DNA from 2 places in the Shewanella sp. GD03713 genome. Region 2 is predicted to be linked to the other one. Evidence: predicted binding sites of a transcription regulator. Region 2 holds the regulator's gene; the other holds the start of a gene.
What was found. The regulator LexA, encoded in region 2, represses DNA repair genes until DNA is damaged. The targets are predictions, from matches to a motif close to TACTGTATNNNNATACAGTA.
Positions count from the first base shown of each region.

Region 1: the regulator LexA is predicted to act here: its motif matches at 7,005-7,024, upstream of recA (recombinase RecA).

Region 1 is NZ_JAOCIW010000001.1:1,289,012-1,299,858, forward strand. Features, by position in the region: gene N5E87_RS05695 (tRNA pseudouridine(13) synthase TruD) at 1-590, shown strand, start outside; gene surE (5'/3'-nucleotidase SurE) at 587-1,336, shown strand; gene N5E87_RS05705 (protein-L-isoaspartate(D-aspartate) O-methyltransferase) at 1,333-1,968, shown strand; gene N5E87_RS05710 (peptidoglycan DD-metalloendopeptidase family protein) at 2,067-2,963, shown strand; gene rpoS (RNA polymerase sigma factor RpoS) at 3,044-4,024, shown strand; gene mutS (DNA mismatch repair protein MutS) at 4,165-6,750, opposite strand; gene recA (recombinase RecA) at 7,133-8,206, shown strand; gene N5E87_RS05730 (regulatory protein RecX) at 8,281-8,691, shown strand; gene alaS (alanine--tRNA ligase) at 8,968-10,847, shown strand, end outside.
Region 2 is NZ_JAOCIW010000001.1:4,642,459-4,653,305, reverse strand. Features, by position in the region: gene N5E87_RS20360 (COX15/CtaA family protein) at 1-364, opposite strand, end outside; gene N5E87_RS20355 (hypothetical protein) at 364-909, opposite strand; gene N5E87_RS20350 (SURF1 family protein) at 977-1,888, opposite strand; gene N5E87_RS20345 (DUF2909 family protein) at 1,833-2,063, shown strand; gene N5E87_RS20340 (cytochrome c oxidase subunit 3) at 2,092-2,967, opposite strand; gene N5E87_RS20335 (cytochrome c oxidase assembly protein) at 2,964-3,545, opposite strand; gene ctaD (cytochrome c oxidase subunit I) at 3,547-5,139, opposite strand; gene coxB (cytochrome c oxidase subunit II) at 5,149-6,690, opposite strand; gene N5E87_RS20320 (SulA-like leucine-rich domain-containing protein) at 7,097-7,609, opposite strand; gene lexA (transcriptional repressor LexA) at 7,606-8,226, opposite strand; gene plsB (glycerol-3-phosphate 1-O-acyltransferase PlsB) at 8,388-10,811, shown strand; gene mtr (tryptophan permease) at 10,811-10,847, shown strand, end outside.

The DNA.
Region 1 (10,847 bases), 3.4 Mb from region 2:
AGGTGAAAGACCGTAATAAGCGCAGCATGTATCTGTCTGCGGTGCGCTCCAATCTGTTCAATACCGTCGTCTCCTATCGTTTGGCGAATCATGGCACTAAACCCTTAGCGGGGGATTGCGTGATGCTGGCGGGCAGTAAGAGCTTTTTCGTCACGCCAGAATGGGACTTAGTGGTTTTAAAGCGCTTGATTGAGAAAGATATTCAGCTTTCAGCCCCACTTTGGGGACGCGGGAAAATGCTGCCGCAGGGCGAAGCCGCCGAGGTTGAAACCCTCGCCATGGCAGAGCTGAGCGAAGATTGCTACGGCCTTGAGCACGCGGGGCTTGAGCAGGAGCGTCGTCCATTGTTACTCGAGCCTCAAGGCCTTAAGTACGAGCAAACTGCGGATGGATTAGTGCTCGAATTTATTTTACCTGCGGGCAGCTTTGCGACATCGCTGTTAAGAGAGCTGGTTGATTATCAAGATGTGAAAGAGCTGCAATGGCAAGCGACAGTCTCGCCTGAGGCGAATACTGCAACAGAGAGTCAGACGGCAGAGCTTGATACACCAGAAACCAGTGCGCCAGAGCCTGATGAGTCCGCTTCATGATCCGCATCTTAGTCAGTAATGATGATGGTGTGAATGCGCCGGGGATCAGAGCCTTAACCGAGGCGCTCGCCGAAATCGCCACTGTGATGACGGTTGCACCCGATCGTAATTGTTCCGGCGCAAGTAACTCTTTAACCTTGACTAACCCATTAAGAATTAATAGGTTAGATAATGGTTATATTTCGGTTCACGGTACACCTACGGATTGCGTTCACTTAGCTATACGTGAGCTTTGTGATGGAGAGCCGGATATGGTGGTATCGGGCATCAATGCTGGCGCGAATATGGGGGATGACACTTTATATTCGGGTACAGTAGCGGCGGCGATGGAGGGGCGGTTTTTAGGTTTCCCCGCCGTTGCAATTTCGCTTAATGGTAAGGCATTAAAACATTACCACTCTGCGGCAGTGTATGCGCGGCGGATCGTGCAGGGGCTGTTAGCGCATCCGATTGCGAGCGATCAGATCCTCAATATCAATGTGCCCGATTTACCGCTCGATGAGATTAAAGGGATTCGGGTGACGCGCCTAGGTGCACGGCATAAGGCCGAAGGCATAGTGCGAACGCAGGATCCTGCGGGGAAAGAGATTTTTTGGCTTGGCCCACCGGGTGTAGAACAAGATGCGAGTGAAGGAACGGATTTCCATGCGATTGCCCATGGTTATGTGTCGATCACTCCCTTAACCGTGGACTTGACCGCGTATAGACAATTATCGGTATTGCAAGATTGGGTAGATAAAATATGACTCGAGTTGCCTTAACATCGGCGGTGAATTTAGCAAAAAAGCTTCAGGAGGCGGGGATCCGCCATCCAGCCGTTCTTAAGGCAATATCCCATACCCCGCGCGAGTTGTTTCTTGATAATGCGCTGGCCCATAAAGCCTACGAAAACACTGCCTTGCCCATAGGCCAAGGACAAACCATTTCTCAGCCTTATATCGTGGCGCGTATGACAGAGTTACTGCTTCAACATCAGCCGCAAAAGGTGCTTGAGGTGGGAACGGGCTCAGGCTACCAAGCGGCGATCCTGGCGCAATTAGTGCCAGAACTGTGCACCATTGAGCGTATTAAAGGTTTACAGATCCAAGCGAGACAAAGATTAAAGCGGCTCGATCTGCATAATGTGTCATTCAAATATGGTGATGGCTGGCAGGGCTGGCCGAATCGCAGCCCCTTCGATGGCATTATGGTCACGGCGGCAGCGGCTAAGGTTCCCGAAGCCTTGTTGTCCCAATTGGCCGAAGGGGGCGTGCTAATCATCCCTGTGGGGGAAGAGACGCAGCAATTGATGCGCTTTACTCGTCGCTCGGACCGTTTTAGTTCTGAAGTAATAGAAACCGTCAAATTTGTTCCCTTGGTCAATGGCGAGCTCGCTTAAGTTATTCGCTGAAGTATTTAGCTTTAGGTCACTTCGTTGAACACTTGGCCTTTTATGATTAGGTAAAACAGTAAGATAGCCCTAAAGAGGAGTTTTTATTGTTGAATGCGGGTTTACTCTTAAACCTCAGTTTAGTGTTGTTGCTTGCGGGCTGTAGCTTTCAGGCGAGTCGCCCCGCACCTGTCGAAAGTCTCTCCCACAGTTATTCCAAACATAACAAAGGCCACATTAAATCTAATTCATATAAAGTTAAGAAAGGTGACACCCTTTATTCGATATCTTGGGCTGCGGGTAAAGACTTCGCCGAAATTGCCAAAATTAATCAATTAGATAAATCGTACACCATCTACCCTGGACAGATTTTATATTTAACGAATGACACTGGGAAAAATGGCAAAGGCTCTACAACTTTAGGTGGAAGTAATTCAGCGTCTAAAGGGCAAAATAAAGCTAATTCTCTTGATAAACAATCAGCTAGTAACAATTCTTCCGCGAAAAACTTGTCAAGTGAACAGCAGAAAAAAACACTTGATCAGAAAGCGAAGCCTGCGTATTCTGCAACAAGCTCTAAACAAAATGTTAACCCTTCGATCGTCGCCCCGACATCAACACTGCCAGACAGTGTCAGTCAGTGGCAATGGCCAGTAAGAGGTAAATTGATTGGGACATACTCTGCCAATGAGCAGGGAAATAAAGGAATTAAGATCGCAGGAAAACGCGGAGATATCATCAAAGCCGCTGCAGATGGGCGGGTGGTATACGCAGGTAGTGCTCTTAGGGGTTATGGTAATTTAGTGATTATTAAACATAGTGACGATTACCTTAGTGCCTATGCTCATGCAGATCAGATCTTAGTCGAAGAAAAGCAACATGTCCTTGCTGGACAGACAGTTGCAAAAATGGGCAGTACAGGTACCAATCAGGTAATGCTTCGCTTCGAGATCCGTTACCACGGTCAGTCTGTTAACCCACTTAACTATTTACCTAAGCAATGATTGTTTAGGGCCTTGTTGGCATGGAGGATAAAAAATTGCAGTAATTCAAGCAGTTTACATTAGGTTTGGGAGATTTGATCATGAGCCGCATAAATAGCACTGCCGCAGAAGAACTAGTAGATTTTTCCGTAGATACCGCAGAGTTTGATCTCGATAAACAGGATATTGCCGCTGATTTAGTTCAAGAACTAGGACTCGAACAACAGGTTCAAGATGACCTACAAAAAAATCTTGATGCCACCCAGCTCTATTTAGGTGAAATAGGGTTTTCCCCACTGCTTAGCGCAGAAGAAGAAGTTTACTTTTCCCGTAAGGCCTTAAAAGGCTGCGAAAAATCCCGTAATCGCATGATTGAGAGCAACCTGCGACTCGTGGTTAAAATTGCCCGTCGGTACAATAATCGTGGCCTAGCGCTGCTGGATTTAATCGAAGAGGGTAATCTTGGCTTGATCCGTGCGGTGGAAAAATTCGACCCAGAAAGAGGCTTCCGTTTCTCAACCTATGCGACTTGGTGGATCAGACAAACGATTGAACGTGCCATCATGAATCAAACCCGCACGATTCGCTTGCCAATCCATGTGGTAAAAGAGCTCAACGTCTATTTACGTACGGCTCGGGAATTAGCGCAAAAACTTGACCACGAACCTACGGCAGAAGAAATTGCCGAGAAACTGCAAGTATCCAGTGTTGACGTCAGCCGTATGCTGAAGCTCAACGAGAAGATCACCTCTGTCGATATCCCCTTAGGTGGCGATAACGACAAGGCGTTACTCGATGTGCTTGCCGATGACGACAACGTAGGCCCTGACTACAAAGTACAAGATGAAGACATTTCAAACTCAGTGGTGAAATGGCTCAACGAACTCAATACCAAGCAAAGAGAAGTGTTAGCGCGCCGCTTTGGCTTATTGGGTTATGAACCCTCAACCCTTGAAGACGTAGGTGCAGAAATTGGCCTCACCCGTGAACGTGTTCGCCAAATTCAAGTAGAAGCCCTTAAACGCCTACGTGATTTGCTGGGCGCTCAAGGCCTCTCTGTAGAGGCCCTATTTAGAAACTAAGGTTTAGAGATTAAGGTTTAGAAACTTTGGCTTGGATAATTAGCCCTAAACCAGTTTAAAAAGTCATAAAAAACGCCCAATATTGAGGGCGTTTTTTTATGCTTTCGCGTTTATGTTATCGCGAGTTTTCACTCTATGTGTTAACTCAAGCGTTTTAGCTCGTAGAGTAAATCCAGCGCCTGTTTTGGGGTCAGGTTATCGGGATTGATGGCTTTTAATTTGCTGACTGCGGGATTCTCCACCGGCTCAGGCAGAGCGAGCAGTGTTTGGATCGGTGCCCTAGTGCCGTGAACATTAGCACCTTCCACTTGATAATCGCGGCTCTCAAGTTGATGTAACTTGTGTTTTGCCGCCTTAATCACCCGAGCTGGCACCCCGGCAAGGGCCGCAACCTGCAAACCATAACTCTTACTGGCTGCACCTTCTTGCACTGCATGCATAAAGGCGATGGTGTCTTCGTGTTCAATCGCATCGAGGTGCACGTTATAAACGCCAGCCATAATTTCCGGTAATTGCGTTAACTCGAAATAATGGGTCGCAAACAGCGTCATTGCACCGACTTGCTGTGCTAAATATTCAGCCGCAGACCAAGCTAATGACAGGCCATCGTAGGTTGAGGTGCCACGGCCAATTTCATCCATCAAGACTAAACTTTGCGCGGTTGCATTATGGAGAATATTTGCCGTTTCAGTCATTTCCACCATAAAGGTTGAGCGACCAGAGGCGAGATCGTCTGAGGCGCCAATCCGAGTAAAAATCCGATCGATAGGGCCAATGATGGCGCGATCAGCTGGCACAAAGCAGCCAATATGTGCCATTAGGGTGATAAGCGCCACTTGGCGCATGTAGGTCGATTTACCGCCCATGTTTGGACCTGTAACAATCAACATCCGGCGTTGATTGTGTAGGGTGACAGGGTTGGCGATAAAAGGCGTTTGACTCACACGTTCAACCACTGGATGGCGACCCGCTTCGATTTTTACGCCGATTTCGCTGCTCAGTTCTGGGCAGGTATACCCTAAAGTTTCGGCACGTTCGGCAAAGTTACTCAGCACATCGAGCTCAGCTGCCGCTCTGGCGAAGGCTTGTAGTTCATGCAACTTGGGGAGGATTAAATCAAACAATTCGTCCCATAGTTGTTTTTCAAGGGCGAGCGCCTTACCTTGGCTCGACAGCACTTTTTCTTCGTATTCCTTAAGTTCGGGCGTGATGTAACGCTCCATATTCTTAAGGGTTTGACGACGCTGGTAATTTAACGGCACTTGCTGCGATTGCAGGCGACTGACTTCGATGTAGTAGCCATGCACTCGGTTGTAGCCAACCTTCAACGTGGCAATGCCGGTACGCTCTTTTTCCCGCGCCTCGAGCTGAACTAGATAATCAGTGGCTCCTTCACTTAAGCCTCGCCATTCATCTAACTCGGCATTGTAGCCTTCACGGATCACGCCGCCATCACGGATAAGCATCGGCGGGTTATCGACAATGGCGTGCTCAAGCAGTTGTTGCTCTTCGGGAAACTCACCTAAAAGTTGGCCTAGTTTCACCGTATGGGGCGCACTTAACTGCGCGAGTGATTGCTGCAACTGAGGCAATAGGTTTAATGCTTGGCGTAGGCGGGCAAAATCCCTTGGACGAGCGGTGCGAAGCGCCAGCCTTGCCATGATACGTTCGATATCGCCTAGGGCTTTAAGCTGCTCATGCAATGACTCATGGGCAGTGGTCTCGAGTAATTCATTTACGGCCGTTTGGCGAGCAAAAATCAGGGCATGGTCTCTTAGCGGCTGATGGATCCAGCGTTGCAACATCCGGCTGCCCATGGCTGTGGCGGTATTGTCGAGCACGGCTGCTAAGGTGTTATCTCGACCACCACTCAAATTTTGTGTCAGTTCGAGGTTACGGCGCGTTGCCGCATCCAAGACAATCGTATCGGTTTGATTGAAACGGGTAATTGCATTGATATGGGGCAGGGCGGTGCGTTGGGTGTCTTTCACATATTGCATTAAGCAGCCAGCCGCTTGTAGCGAAAGCCTTGCATCGGTAATCCCAAAGCCGTGCAAATCCTTAGTGCCAAATTGTGCCAGCAGCAGTTTAATGCTGGTATCGTAATCAAACTCCCACTCGGGGCGGCGACGCTTGCCTTTAAAATGGTGCAATAGCTCCATCGCGCCAAAATCTTCGCTATAGAGAATTTCGACCGGATTGGTACGTTGCAGCTCGGCCTCGAGGGACTCTTTTGTCTCTAATTCGGCAATCACGAAACGGCCGGAAGACACATCGAGGGTCGCGTAGCCAAAACCAACTTTACCTTGGTAAACCGCGGCTAACAGATTGTCTTGCCTCTCCTGCAATAGCGCTTCATCGGTCAAAGTACCTGGGGTGACGATACGCACCACTTTTCGCTCAACTGGGCCCTTTGAGGTAGCAGGATCGCCAATCTGCTCACAGATCGCGACCGATTGACCAATTTGAACCAATTTGGCCAGATAGCCTTCAACTGCATGGTAAGGGATACCCGCCATCGGGATCGGGTCTCCGCCACTTTTGCCGCGAGCTGTAAGGGAAATGCCCAATAATTCAGAGGCGCGTTTTGCGTCATCATAGAAGAGTTCATAGAAGTCACCCATACGATAAAACAGCAGCATGTCGTGATGCTCTGCTTTCATGGTCAAATATTGACGCATCATAGGGGTATGTTTTTCTAAATCATCGGTATCTATAGGATTCATTAAATCGTTTTCGTCCGTTATGCCGGCCCAAAGCGGGGAAATAAGTCGTACAGTAATGGGATAAAAAATCAGTGGATGTGCACTATTACTGTCTAAAATAAATTGACGCCAATCTTAGCAATAATTTTCTGAAAATTGACCCTTAAACCATGGATATTCACTGATATCCTGACAAATCTGCAGCACGAGTCGGTAAAAGCTTGTCTCAACGGGAAAATTTTCTGACTGAAAAATAAATCATTCACAGGTCTTGATACTGTATGATTGTACAGTATACTAGTCAGCAGATTATGACAAAGAGCCTCGCTTTTTGTATTACCCGCTTTATTAAATTGAATATCACTTTTGACAGTACTGATACTGTCTAGATGAGGGAACAGGAATGAAGGTCGATCCAAACAAAGAGAAAGCACTTGCTGCGGTATTGAGCCAAATTGAAAAGCAATTTGGTAAAGGCTCCATCATGAAGCTGGGCGAAGACCGCTCTATGGATGTTGAGACTATTTCTACTGGTTCACTTTCCCTTGACGTCGCCTTAGGTGCTGGCGGTTTACCAATGGGACGTATCGTTGAGATTTATGGTCCAGAATCATCAGGTAAAACGACGCTGACATTAGAAGTGATTGCTGCCGCTCAGCGCGAAGGTAAAACCTGTGCCTTTATCGACGCCGAGCACGCGCTAGACCCTATCTATGCTAAAAAGTTAGGCGTTGATATCGATAACTTACTGTGTTCACAACCCGATACCGGTGAACAAGCCCTTGAGATCTGTGATGCGTTAACCCGTTCTGGTGCGGTAGATGTGATCATCGTTGACTCGGTTGCGGCATTAACACCCAAAGCGGAAATTGAAGGTGAAATTGGTGACTCACACATGGGCTTAGCGGCGCGTATGATGAGCCAAGCGATGCGTAAGTTAGCGGGTAACCTCAAGCAATCGAATACACTGTTAATCTTCATCAACCAAATTCGTATGAAGATTGGTGTGATGTTTGGTAACCCAGAAACCACAACGGGCGGTAACGCGCTGAAGTTCTACGCCTCTGTTCGTCTCGATATTCGCCGTACAGGTGCAATCAAAGAAGGCGATGAAGTGGTAGGTAACGAGACGCGCGTTAAAGTGGTTAAAAACAAAGTTGCTGCGCCGTTTAAGCAAGCTGAGTTCCAAATTCTTTACGGTCAAGGTATCAACCGTACCGGTGAATTAGTCGATTTAGGTGTGGCTCATAAACTGATCGAAAAAGCCGGTGCATGGTACAGCTACAAGGGTGACAAGATTGGTCAGGGCCGTGCAAATGCCGGTAAATATCTGACTGAAAATCCAGAAATTGCTGCTGAAATCGATAAAACACTGCGTGAGTTATTGCTGAGTAACCCAAGTGCTATGTCTTCATCTTCTTCTGATGATGAAAATAGCGAAGGCAATGTTGATTTCGAAACAGGCGAAGTATTCTGAGCCAGTCAGCCCGTCAAATCGCGGTCGCGCTGTTAGCGCGCCGCGACTATTCCCGCCAAGAAATCCGCTCCAAACTGCTCGAGAAAGGCTTTGAAATCGTTGATATCGATCCCGTGCTCGATGATTGTGAAGCATCGGGTTTTATCAATGATAAGCGCTATGCCGAGCTTCTCGTTCGCAGCCATATTGCCCGTGGTCATGGGCCTATCCGTATTCGCCAAGCCATTGCCCAAAAGGGGCTTTCAAAGGATTGTATCGAAGCCGCGTTATCTGCAAATGATCATGATTGGTTTGAGCTAGCAAAAGCTAAAGCCATCAAAAAATATGCTATCCCAAAAGTCACCGAGGTCAAAGGCTCACAATCCCGCGAGCTGCTGGCGAAAGAAAAAGCCAAACGGGTGCGGTTTTTACTGAGCCAAGGCTTTAATTACGAACAAGTCTCCTACGCCTTAGATTACGACCCTTTGGAAGACCATGATGACTAACGTCATGGCATAAACTCGCAGCTCTAGGCTAGTGCTTGTCGTTGTCTTTTGCGTTCGGCAGCGGTGCGGGTTCGCCTCATCGACTCTTCTTTACCGCTTGGCTTTTGTGATAAGCAATGTCTTAGCGGCAAACTCACCGAAAATATGAGATTCCTAAGCCTATATCGCTATTCAAGGCTGGTCGTCTTTCCTCAGTCTGCTTATAATGCTGGGCAAATAGAAATACGGCTACCTTATGGTGTAGCTGGTCATGCTTACCCAATTCAGGACGATTTCATGTATCAAACGACAGCAGCGCTTAGAAGTGCTTTCCTCGAATTTTTCCGCAGCAATGGTCACCAAGTTGTGGACAGTAGTTCTCTTGTACCAGGCAACGATCCCACGCTTTTATTCACCAACGCCGGTATGAACCAGTTCAAGGACGTGTTTCTTGGCATGGACAAACGTAGCTATACACGTGCGACCACTGCCCAACGCTGCGTCCGTGCGGGTGGTAAACACAACGATTTAGATAACGTTGGTTACACCGCGCGTCACCATACTTTCTTCGAAATGCTGGGTAACTTCAGCTTTGGTGATTATTTCAAAGAAGATGCGATTCGTTTTGGTTGGACATTCCTGACTGAAGTCTTGAAGCTACCAAAGGAACGTCTGTGTGTGACTGTTTACCAAACAGACGATGAAGCCTTTGAAATTTGGAATAAAAAGATTGGTGTTGCCGCTGAAAACATCATTCGCATCGGCGATAACAAGGGTGCGCCATACGCTTCAGATAACTTCTGGCAAATGGGTGACACAGGTCCTTGTGGTCCTTGTACCGAAATTTTCTACGATCACGGCGATCATATTTGGGGCGGACGTCCTGGTAGCCCAGAAGAAGATGGCGACCGTTTCATCGAAATCTGGAACATAGTATTCATGCAATACAATCGCCAGGCCTCTGGTGAAATGTTGCCGCTGCCAAAACCTTCCGTCGATACCGGTATGGGGATTGAGCGTATCGCTGCGATTATGCAGGGCGTGCATTCAAACTACGAAATCGATATTTTCCGCGCCTTGATTGCTAAAGCGGCTGAAATCATCGGCGTGACTGACTTATCTAACAAGTCGCTGCGTGTTATTGCCGATCATATTCGTTCATGTGCCTTCTTAGTTGCCGATGGTGTGATGCCATCGAACGAAGGTCGTGGTTATGTACTGCGTCGTATTATTCGCCGCGCCGTGCGTCACGGTAACAAGTTAGGGGCAACTGAAGCCTTCTTCTACAAGTTAGTTCCGACGCTAATCGAAGTGATGGGCGATGCCGCTAAAGGTCTTGCCGATACCCAAGTGATTGTTGAAAAAGCCCTTAAAGCGGAAGAGGAGCAGTTTGCCCGTACGCTTGAGCGTGGTTTAGGTATTCTGGATAGCGCATTAAACGAATTGCAGGGCGATACCTTAGACGGTGAAACTGTCTTCAAACTGTACGATACCTATGGCTTCCCAGTGGATTTAACCGCCGACGTATGCCGTGAGCGCAACATTATCGTCGATGAAGCAGGTTTCGAAGCGGCGATGGCTGAACAACGTAGCCGCGCGCAAGCCGCGGGTAACTTCGGCGCCGATTACAACGCGGCACTGAAAATTGATGCTGAAACTGCATTCTGTGGTTACTCAGAACTCACAGGCAATGCCAAAGTCACAGCACTTTACCTAAACGGTGAGTCAGTTCCTGCAATCAATGCGGGTGATGATGCCGTAGTCGTGCTCGATGTGACGCCTTTCTATGCAGAATCGGGCGGCCAAGTGGGTGACAAGGGCGTATTAGTGGCTCAAGGTATTGAGTTTGCTGTTAGCGATACGCAAAAGTTTGGTCAAGCTTCAGGTCACAAAGGTACGTTAACGGCTGGCAGCTTGAGCGTTGGCCAAATACTTGAAGCAAAAGTGGATAAGAAACTGCGACACCGTACTCAGTTAAACCACTCTGTGACTCACTTATTACACGCCGCACTGCGTCAAGTGTTGGGCACTCACGTAACTCAAAAAGGTTCGTTAGTTGACCCTGAGCGTTTACGTTTCGACTTCTCTCATTTCGAAGCGGTCAAACCTGCTGAATTGAAACAGGTTGAAGAGTTAGTTAACACCCAAATTCGCCGTAACCATGAGCTGAAAGTCGC
Region 2 (10,847 bases):
CAGTCCACATACCCAACGCCGCCTGAAAGATGATGAGTAACACTATGGCAAAGGGGAGCTTTTTTGGGGCTTGGGATGTTTTCAAGCAAAGGATCAAAATCAGTAATACGAGGATGCCCAAGGCGCCCGCGATATACCTGTGGATCATTTCGAGCCAGGCTTTTTCGGGATGGATATCGTGGTCTGGAAACAGGGTTTGGGCATGGGAGATCTCATGGTCGTGGGTGGGCACTTTGATATGGCCGTAACAACCGGGCCAATCTGGGCAGCCAAGTCCTGCGTCCGAGAGCCGAGTGTAAGCCCCCATTAAAATCACTAACAGGGTAAAGACTATAGTGACGCGTAGGAGCCAAGTCAGTTGCATTAGTCTACCCTCGATAGTTTTAATAACTTACGGAGATCCGCGACCAAGGCCTTACCCTGAGCTAAATGTGCCGTCTTGCCTTGCACTTGGGGATAACGCAGCACGAGTGCGCCGAGTGGATCGACAATAATCAGCTGCTGTTGGTCAAGCCATTGGTTGAGGCTTTGGCTGGCGGGCTGAGTGTTGAAGCTAAAGGTGCTTAATGCGCTTAAGTCACTGTCGGGATTCAGCAGAATAAGCGGTTCGACACGAGCCTGATCTGGCCCTAAGGCGGTATGACTCTGACGCAGGATATATAAGCGCTCGCGGCAAGCCTCATCGCACTTTGCGGGCAATAAATACAGCAGTTGCCATTCCTTAGGCTGAGGATTGTTAAGGCCAAGACTGGTATAACTGGTTTCTGGGCTGATGAGCTCACCGTGGTTGGTGGAGCCGCCTTGATACCAATGCATGCTCAGCACTAACTTAGCGATGACCACAGGCGCGATAAAGGCCAGTAGCAATAACCCCAATGCGCGGTATTTGGCTGTTTGTTGGGAGTCCATATTTGCTCCTCTTATTGTCCTTAATGCTTTGTTTTATTGTTTTTTATTAAAATCTTGCAGGTATCTGTTACTCGGTCTTAGTCGCTTCCTTATCGGCTTGATGCCGTTGTCGTGATTTTTTGAGGTATTTCATTGCTTGCCAACCCATCAGCCCCGCAAACACAGTTGCCATGGCAAACCATTGCAATGCATAACCCCAATGCTTTTGTGCCGAGAGGGGGAAAGGTTGCCAAGGGTGGGGCAAGGCCTGCGCTGGTTGTAATTGGGGTAAGGTATCGGGTTGTAACACCGCGGGCAGGATGGGATGCCCTAACATCTGTGCCATCTCGGGCAGATTGAGATTTTGAAACCGAATCCGTTCACCTTGTTCCGTGGTGAAGGGTTCTGCTAATAAGTGATGGCTCAAGGGATTAATCTGTTTTTGATAGAGGCGGCCTGTAAGAGTCAATTCACCAACTATGGGGCTGACTTCGGGCAAGGCATCTCGGTGGGATTTAGCGGCAATAAAGCCGAGTTCGAGTAACAGCCAAGGTTGCTCGCGATTATTTGCCAGATTTGCTGACGTTATTTGCAGCAATTGAAAGGCGAGATAGCCCACTTGTCCTTGATAGACCTGATTGTCGAGTAACCAGATTTGTGGATTAACGGGGCTGGCTTGAACCTCAAGGCGATAGCCAGTAACGCCACCTTTAGCTAATTCAGCTATGAGCTGTTCAGGATTGAGTGCGGCCGCGGATTGTCTTGCTTCCATTTGTGCGAGTAGTTCGGTTTTTTCAGCGGCCCTGTCCATTTGCCACAAACCCAGCTTGACCAAAATCACGAATACCACCACAGTCAATATCAGCAGTAACAACATTGCCCTATGCACCCAGATATATCTTGGCAACCCAATTAATTTGGTCAGCAAAACATAAGGATAGCGTATGAACATCCCGTTCATTTTTAAGTGTGTTTTAGTACTGCTGTTACTGTTTATCATTTTTAACCTAGGCAGAGCCTTAATCATTATGGTTAAAGGTGACGATCAAACCGCTGATCACCCTGTGCCTATGAGCCGCTATTTGGGCCGTAGGGTGATGTTTTCCGTACTGGTTATCCTGCTCTTGCTGGTGGCTTTAGGGACTGGACTGCTTGGTCTCAATCCCACGCCTTAAGCTTTCAACTAATTGTTTTAATGAATCTTTAAAGCACATAAACAAAGATAAACAGGCAGAGCCAGACTACGTCGACAAAGTGCCAGTACCAACTACCCGCTTGGAAGGCAAAATGCTTATCCGCACTAAAGTGGCCCTTTAACACTCTGAAAAACAAGACTAATAGAAAGATGGTGCCCAAGGTGACATGCATGCCGTGGAAACCCGTCAGCAGGAAAAAGGTGTTGCCATACACGCCCGAGGTGAGCGTTAGCCCCATCTCATGGTAGGCATGGCTATATTCCTCCGCCTGCAAAGCAAGGAAGCTAATTCCGAGCAAAATCGTGAGTCCGAGCCAAAGGGTGATGGCCGAACGCTTACCCTTTTCTAAGCTGGTATGGGCGAAATGCAGCGTGACAGAGGAGGTTAGCAGCACAATGGTGTTGACTAGCGGTAGTCCATTCCATGGCATGGCTTCGGTTTTGGTACCATCTGGCGTGGTGAGGAGTGGCCAAACAGCCTCGAAGTGTGGCCACAGGACTTCGTGGGTCATGGCATTGTTGGATGCACCGCCGAGCCAAGGTACTGCGACCATGCGGGCGTAAAATAAGGCGCCGAAGAAGGCGGCGAAGAACATCACCTCGGAGAAGATAAACCAGCTCATGCCTTGGCGAAACGATCTATCCATTTGATGGGAGTAGAGGCCCGTCATCGATTCTTGGATCACGGTTCTAAACCAGCCTACCAGCATAAACAGGATGACGGCTATGCCTGCTAGTAGAATATAGCCGCCACCCGAAGCGCCAGATTTGAGTTGATGTACAAAATGTCCTGCCCCAAAGGCAATTAAAAACAAGCCGATAGCACCAACAATCGGCCAAGCACTCTGGGCGGGGACGTAGTAAGTCTCATGTTTAGTGGTCATTTTACAGCTCCTTGCTCTATGGCAGACGCTAACTGCTTGTCGGTAATGTCGTAGAGGGTGTAAGAGAGGGTTAAGGTGTGGATAGACTCGGGTAATTGAGGATCCACAAAGAAGATCAACGGCAGTTCGGCGCGACTCGCCGCGGCTAAGTGTTGTTGGTTAAAACAAAAACATTCGGTTTTATTGAAATAAGCCGCACCTTGTCCGGGCGAAATAGAGGGAATCGCCTGGCCCACAGTCGCTCTATTCGAGACGTTTTGCGCCAGAAATGCCGTGTGTATGAGCTCTCCCGGATGCACTTCGAGCCGCTTCGTTTGTGGCTCAAATTTCCACGGCATTCCCGTCTGTACCTGCGAGATAAACTCCACCGTTACCACGCGGTTCTTATCCACAATGATCGCTTGATAACTGCTGGCGGTATTGGAGGTTTTGCCGTTAATACCCAGTTTTTCGCACAGCACATCGTAGAGCGGTACTAAGGCGAACCCAAAACCAAACATCGCAAGGCAGCCCAACACCAGTAGGCTGATAAGCTTACGGTTTGACTTGATGTTAGGCTGATGGGGTTGGCCTTGCATGTTATTTCACCTCGGGTGGCGTGGTGAAAGAGTGGTAGGGTGCGGGGCTGGGTAGGGTCCACTCTAAGCCTTCGCTGCCTTCCCAAGGTTTGGCGGGCGCCTTTTCACCGCCCCGAATGCACTTAATCACCAGCACGAGGAAAATCAGCTGAGATAGACCGAAGGCAAAACCTCCAATCGATACGATTTGGTTTACATCGGCAAATTGAATCGAGTAATCGGGAATACGCCTTGGCATACCCGCAAGACCCAAGAAGTGCATCGGGAAAAACAGCACGTTGACCGAAATCACCGAGCACCAAAAATGCCACTGGCCGAGCTTTTCGCTGTACATATGGCCGGTCCATTTAGGTAGCCAGTAATAGGCCGCCGCCATGATGGAGAAAATCGCACCCGTGACTAACACATAGTGGAAGTGAGCCACCACAAAGTAAGTATCGTGGTATTGGAAGTCGGCTGGTGTGATGGCGAGCATCAAACCCGAGAAGCCGCCAATAGTGAACAGGATAATAAAGGCCACCGCGAACAACATTGGGGTTTCAAAACTCAGTGAGCCGCGCCACATGGTCGCTACCCAGTTAAACACTTTTACCCCAGTCGGCACGGCAATCAGCATAGTGCAGTACATAAAAAACAACTCGGCAAACACGGGCATACCGGTGGTGAACATATGGTGCGCCCACACGAGGAAGGACAGAATCGCAATACTCGCCGTGGCATACACCATGGATGAATAGCCAAATAATGGTTTACGGCTGAAAGCCGGAACTATGGCGGAGATAATGCCGAAGGAAGGCAGAATCATGATGTAGACTTCGGGGTGACCGAAGAACCAGAAGATATGCTGGAACATCACAGGGTCGCCGCCGCCTGCCGCCTCGAAGAAGCTAGTACCGAAAAACTTATCGGTTAACACCATAGTGACGGCGCCTGCGAGCACTGGCATGACGGCGATCAGCAAGAAGGCGGTAATCAGCCAGGTCCAGACAAACAGCGGTAACTTCATCCACGTCATGCCGGGAGCGCGTAGGTTGACTATGGTTACGATCACGTTGATGGCGCCCATGATCGAACTTATCCCCATGATATGAATCGAGAAGACAAATAATGCTGTGCTGTCAGGGCTGTAAGTGGTCGAGAGTGGTGCGTAGAAGGTCCAACCGAAGTTAGGGCCGCCACCTTCCATAAACAATGAGCTCAACAATATGGTAAAGGCGAAGGGAAGGATCCAAAAACTCCAGTTGTTCATCCGTGGAAGCGCCATATCGGGCGCGCCAATCATCATGGGGATCAACCAGTTAGCCAGCCCTGTAAAGGCTGGCATCACGGCGCCGAATACCATGATTAGCCCATGTACTGTGGTCATCTGGTTGAAGAAGTTAGGTTCAACGAGTTGTAATCCGGGCTGAAAGAGTTCGGCGCGGATCACCATGGCCATAGCACCACCAGTTAAAAACATTATGAAACTAAACCACAGGTACAGGGTGCCAATGTCCTTGTGGTTGGTGGTGAGTAACCAGCGCATGATGCCTTTAGGTGCACCGTGATGGTGTTCATCATGGGCGGCAATTTGATCTTGAGTCAGTGTGCTCATCTTAATCCCCTACTGTCCATGGCGAGCAATATCAGCGGGTTGCACTGTATCGCCGGTATTATTGCCCCACGCATTGCGCTCATAGGTAATGATGGCGGCAAGCTGTTGTGGCGTGAGTTGTGTGCCAAATGCCTGCATCGCCGTGCCCGGTTTACCGTGCATCACTATGTCGATGTGATTGGCGATCGGACCCGTTGCGATAGCGCTACCAGCAAGGGCGGGGAAGGCGGGAGGCATACCTGCACCCGTTAGCTGGTGGCAGGCGGCGCAAATCGTGGCATAGGTTTTTTCCCCTTCGGCCATTAGTTCATCATGGCTAAGCGTGGGGAGACTCGCGGGGTCGACACTGGCGGTAGGTTCTGTCGCTGGCTTAGGCGCATCGGTGGTTGCGGGGGGCGGAGTCGTTGCTACTGGTTCGCTATTGGTGCCACCGGATTTATGGGCATCAACGTCTTTGGCTTGCACCGCATCACCCGTGTCATTGCCCCACGCATTACGCTCATAGGTAATCACGGCGGCAATTTCTTGGGCCGTTAATTGTTTGCCAAAGGCTTGCATAGCCGTACCTGCTTTACCATTGAGCACGATTTCAAGATGGCCGCTCAGTGGCCCGGTTGCAATGGGGCTGCCTTTGAGGTGTGGGAATACCCCCTGTAAACCTTCACCGTTAGGTTGGTGACAGGCTGCGCAGTGACCGAGGTAAACTTGCTCACCCTGAGCCATCAGCTCTTCTTTAGTCAGTGTTTGCGATAACGCGGCTTGTGCGGCTTGCGCTGCGGCATTGGCGGCTTGTTTTTGTTCTTCAACCCAAGCATCGAACTCGGCTTCGGGTAATGCCTGCACCACTATCGGCATAAAACCATGGTCTTTACCGCAAAGCTCGGCACATTGGCCACGGTAAATACCGGGTTTGTCGATACGGGTCCACGCCTCATTGATAAAACCTGGGTTAGCGTCTTTTTTAACGGCAAAGGCGGGCATCCACCATGAGTGGATAACATCCTCTGAGGTCATCAAGAAACGGATTTTACGATTGACCGGTAATACTAGGGGTTTGTCGACCTCGAGTAAGTAGTGCTCACCCTTAGCTTCACTACCTTCGATTTGAGGTCTTGGGGTTGCGAGAATGCTGTAAAAATCAATATCTTGATCGAAGTAGCTATAATGCCATTTCCATTGAGAGCCAGTGACTTTTACTGTGAGATCGGCATTGCTGGGATCTTCCATGGCAATCAGAGTTTTCGTGGCAGGAATCGCCATTAAGATCAGAATGACAAAAGGAATAATCGTCCACGCGATTTCGACTTTTGTACTCTCATGGAAGTGAGACGCGACCGCGCCCTTTGATTTCCTGTGGTTGATCATGGCATAAATCATCACGCCAAAAACCACTAGGCCTATGGCGCAGCAGATATACAGAATCGTCATGTGCAGGTGATAAACCTTGTCACTGATTTCTGTTACGCCGGGGGTCATGTTGAACCGCATGTCCGCTGCGGCCAACTGTGGGGCGAATAGCACCACGAGTAAACAATACAACCATTGCTTCACAAGACTTCTCCTCTGCCAATTGCGAATAGCAACTACAAAGAAGAGCAACACAGTAAGTCTCAACTCTATGCAAACTCTTCAGTTCCCAAAAAAGCTTCTCTGACTTCAACGTGCGTTGGCGGCTTACTTTTGATTAAGTATTGTTACTGCTGGTATTAGCCACACTGGCACATACTGCTGAATAAACCCATTATTCTCGATTTTTGTGGGCAAGAGATATTCGATAAATCGTCGATATTTTTTGCCTAAACGGGCGATATATTATGCTCGTCTGAATCAAACATACTTGCTGTTTAAAAATTGATCAAGATCACTTCTTTTTCTAATTGTCTGAAAAATTGCCAAAAAAAAGCCCCACATTCACAGGTGAGGCGGCTTTCAAGGCTAAATACGCAGTGCAAAAATTTTAATGAACAGAGCTAAAAAAACTACCTTGGGCAAAGTGAGCGGGTTGCTTGAGTGTCGCGTCCGCAGTCGAGTGATTTACGACACCTTCGAGCACTATTCCCATGGCGCGAGCGCTCTTGGCCACAATTTGCAAACGACGATTGTCGCGGGCATCGAGTGAGTGGATCCAAGTAATTACTGCGCTTGAAGTGCCACTGGTTAAGGCTTTTTCCATGGCCCACAGGGTTTCGACTTCATCTTTCGCATGGACTAAGAGAACTCGGTCCATACGCACGCCAGCGTTGGCCAGTAACTGCTTGTAGCCAATACTCGGAGGGTTGATGAGCACGACCCAGCGGCCTTGTTGGCTCAATTGTGCTAACTGCTTGCTAAGCTGCATCAGCTCTTGGCGCCCTTGGCTCTCGGTGGGCATAGTGATAATAGGCGTATGCTGCCAGTCAGTATCGGTTTCGCGTACCGCATCGAGCCATAAACCGGGGTGACGCGGGGCATTACCTAGTAGTTTGTTCATAGCCAATCTCCATTGCGGATCACCCCTACGGCGAGCCCTTCTATTGTTAGACTTTGGAAACTTAAATCGACTTTAATTGGGGAGTAATCTTCATTCTCTGCATGTAGATAAACGAGATTCCCTTTCTTTTCAAAGCGTTTAACTGTTACATCATCGTCAACGCGAGCAACAACTACTTGGCCATTGCGCGCTTGCTGTACTTTATGAACGGCGAGCAGATCCCCCTCGAGGATACCGATGTTCTTCATACTGTCACCTCTGACACGCAGTAAGAAATCGGCGGCAGGGTGGAACATGCTAGGGTCGACTTGGTAGTACTGTTCGACATGCTCTTGGGCGAGAATAGGTTCGCCCGCAGCCACTTGGCCAATCAGTGGTAAGCCTGATTCGCTGTTATCTTCTTCCTCAACGGGGAGACGGATCCCGCGGGAAGTGCCAGGCATGATCTCGATGCAGCCTTTTTTCGCCAATGCCTTAAGGTGTTCTTCGGCAGCATTTGCACTTTTAAAACCCAAACGGGTGGCGATTTCGGCCCGGGTGGGTGGCATGCCAGTCTCGGCAATATTACGTTTAATCAGCTCTAAAATTTCGGCTTGGCGTGGCGTCAACGGTCTCATGTTCTTTCCTGTTTTTCTATACAGTTACTGTTAGTATATACAGTATTATTCGTAGTGCAAGTATTAACCACTTTTTAACGCGATTGGAGAGTATTAGCGAATGTTCCCTAGAATCTGGTATTCTATGGGGCTAATGAACGTACTTACATTGCATAAGAATAATGCCTAAACAAGACTCTCTTTGGTTGAAATCATTACGCTGGATCCAAAAACACTTAGTGCACACTATTGTTGTGCCGCAGGATCCCTTTGCCGATCTGAATCTGGACGCCTCCAGACCGCTTGCTTATGTAATGAAAACAGAATCCCTGAGTGATATTGCTGCGTTAAGCGAGATCACCACTAAGCTGGGTTTGCCAAGCCCCTACGAGCCGCTCGTGGTAAATGGCGTTGTCGCGCCCCGCGTCGTTTGTCTCGAAGGGCGTAAGCCTTTGTTTGGCGAACGTGCCAGCAATGAGCCATTCCTCGAATGTTTTATGCGTTTGTTGGCTGTCCATAAGGAAAAGCCAGAGTTAGATATTCAGCTGGTGCCTGTGAGTCTGTATTGGGGCCGTACCCCGGGTAAAGAAGACGACACCATGAAGGCGGCTGTGCTTGAGCGCGAGAATCCAACTTGGTTACGTAAGTGCCTGATGATCCTATTTTTAGGCCGCCACAACTTTGTTCAGTTTTCTAATGCGGTATCGCTGCGTTATATGGCCGACGAACACGGCACCGATATGGGGATTGCCCATAAACTGGCGCGGGTGGCGAGAGTGCATTTCCGCCGTCAACGCAAGGTGATGACAGGGCCTGTGTTGCCTAATCGGCAGGCGATGTTCCACTCTCTGTTGAAATCCGAATCCTTACGCAAGGCGATTCAGGAAGAAGCGGCGAGTAAGAAGATTTCCGAAACCCAAGCTCGTGAAACAGCAATTGAATATCTTGATGAAATTGCAGCGAATTATTCCGATAGCCTAGTGCGTATTGCCGAGCGTTTCTTAACTTGGTTATGGAACAAGCTCTACAGCGGTATCAATATCAAAGGTGCCGAGCAAATCCGCCAGCTTCACCATGATGGTCACGAGATTGTGTATGTACCTTGCCATCGCAGCCATATGGATTACCTGCTGTTATCCTACATTTTGTATTACCAAGGCATGGTGCCACCGCATATTGCGGCGGGGATTAACCTAAACTTCTGGCCTGCTGGTCCGCTGTTCCGCCGTGGCGGGGCTTTCTTTATTCGCCGTAGTTTTAACGGCAATAAACTCTATACGGCCGTGTTCCGTGAATACCTCGATCAGTTGTTTGCTAAGGGATATTCGGTGGAGTATTTCTCTGAAGGTGGCCGCTCTCGCACCGGTCGTCTATTGGCGCCGAAAACGGGCATGATTGCCATGACGATCAACAGTGTGCTGCGTGGCATCGAACGCCCTGTCACCTTAGTGCCTGTGTATTTAGGTTATGATCACGTGATGGAAGTGGCGACTTATCACAAAGAGTTGAGTGGTAAGAAGAAACAGAAAGAATCTGTATGGCAAGTCTTTGGTGCTATTCGTAAATTAGGTAATTTTGGCCAAGGTTATGTCAACTTTGGTGAGCCGATTACACTGCAAAACTTCTTGAATGAGACGGCGCCAAACTGGCGCACTGAAGTGGCCGACGATCCCGAACAAAAACCGACTTGGTTAACCCCTGCGGTGAACGTGTTAGCGAATCGTGTGATGACCCGCATTAACGATGCCGCCGCCGCCAGTTCAATCACCTTGACCAGCTTAGTGCTATTGGCGTCGGAGCAAAATGCCCTAGAGCGTTGCTTGCTCGAGCGTCAGTTAGATTTGTACCTGACGCTGCTCAAGCGTGTGCCTTACACTTCGTTTACATCGGTGGCCGAAGGTGATGGCAAGCACTTAGTGCAGCAAGGTTTAGAGCTGAATAAGTTCTCCATCAATGCCGATCCTCTGGGTGAGATAGTATCTATTGACGCGAATCAAGCGATTTCAATGACTTACTATCGTAACAATATCATCCACTTATTTATTATTCCGTCGTTGATTGCTAGCTGCTTAACCAACAATAAGCAGATTTCAAGAGCCCATATCCTAGGGATTGTGAGTGACTTCTATCCGCTACTGAAGGCGGAGTTATTCATGGGTATCAAGGACCTCCCAAGTTATGTGAATCAAGTGCTGGATCTGTTTATTGAGCAGGGTCTAGTGCAGGAAAGCGATACGCTGTCGGTGGTGACCGAGCACACCAGTCAAATGTTGTTGCTGGCCGGAAGCGTTAGCGAAACCTTGCAACGCTATGCGATTATCTTCAATCTGCTGGCCCACAGACCTAAGATGGAGCGTTCGGAGCTGGAGTCTGAAAGCCATCTGCTGGCCCAACGTTTAGGGGCGCTGCATGGAATTACTGCACCAGAATTTTACGACAAGAAACTCTATAACACTTTGAGTGTTAAGCTTAAAGAGTTAGGTTATTTTTCCGAGAAGGAAGATAAATCCGACGTCGAGCGCATTCGCGATCAAGCCAATAGCTTACTTCGAGCCTCAGTGAGACAAACCATAGTAGCGAGCGTGACCGCGGAGCATATCGTTTAATGGCTAACCATATGAATGCGGCGAAGAATAAGCCGG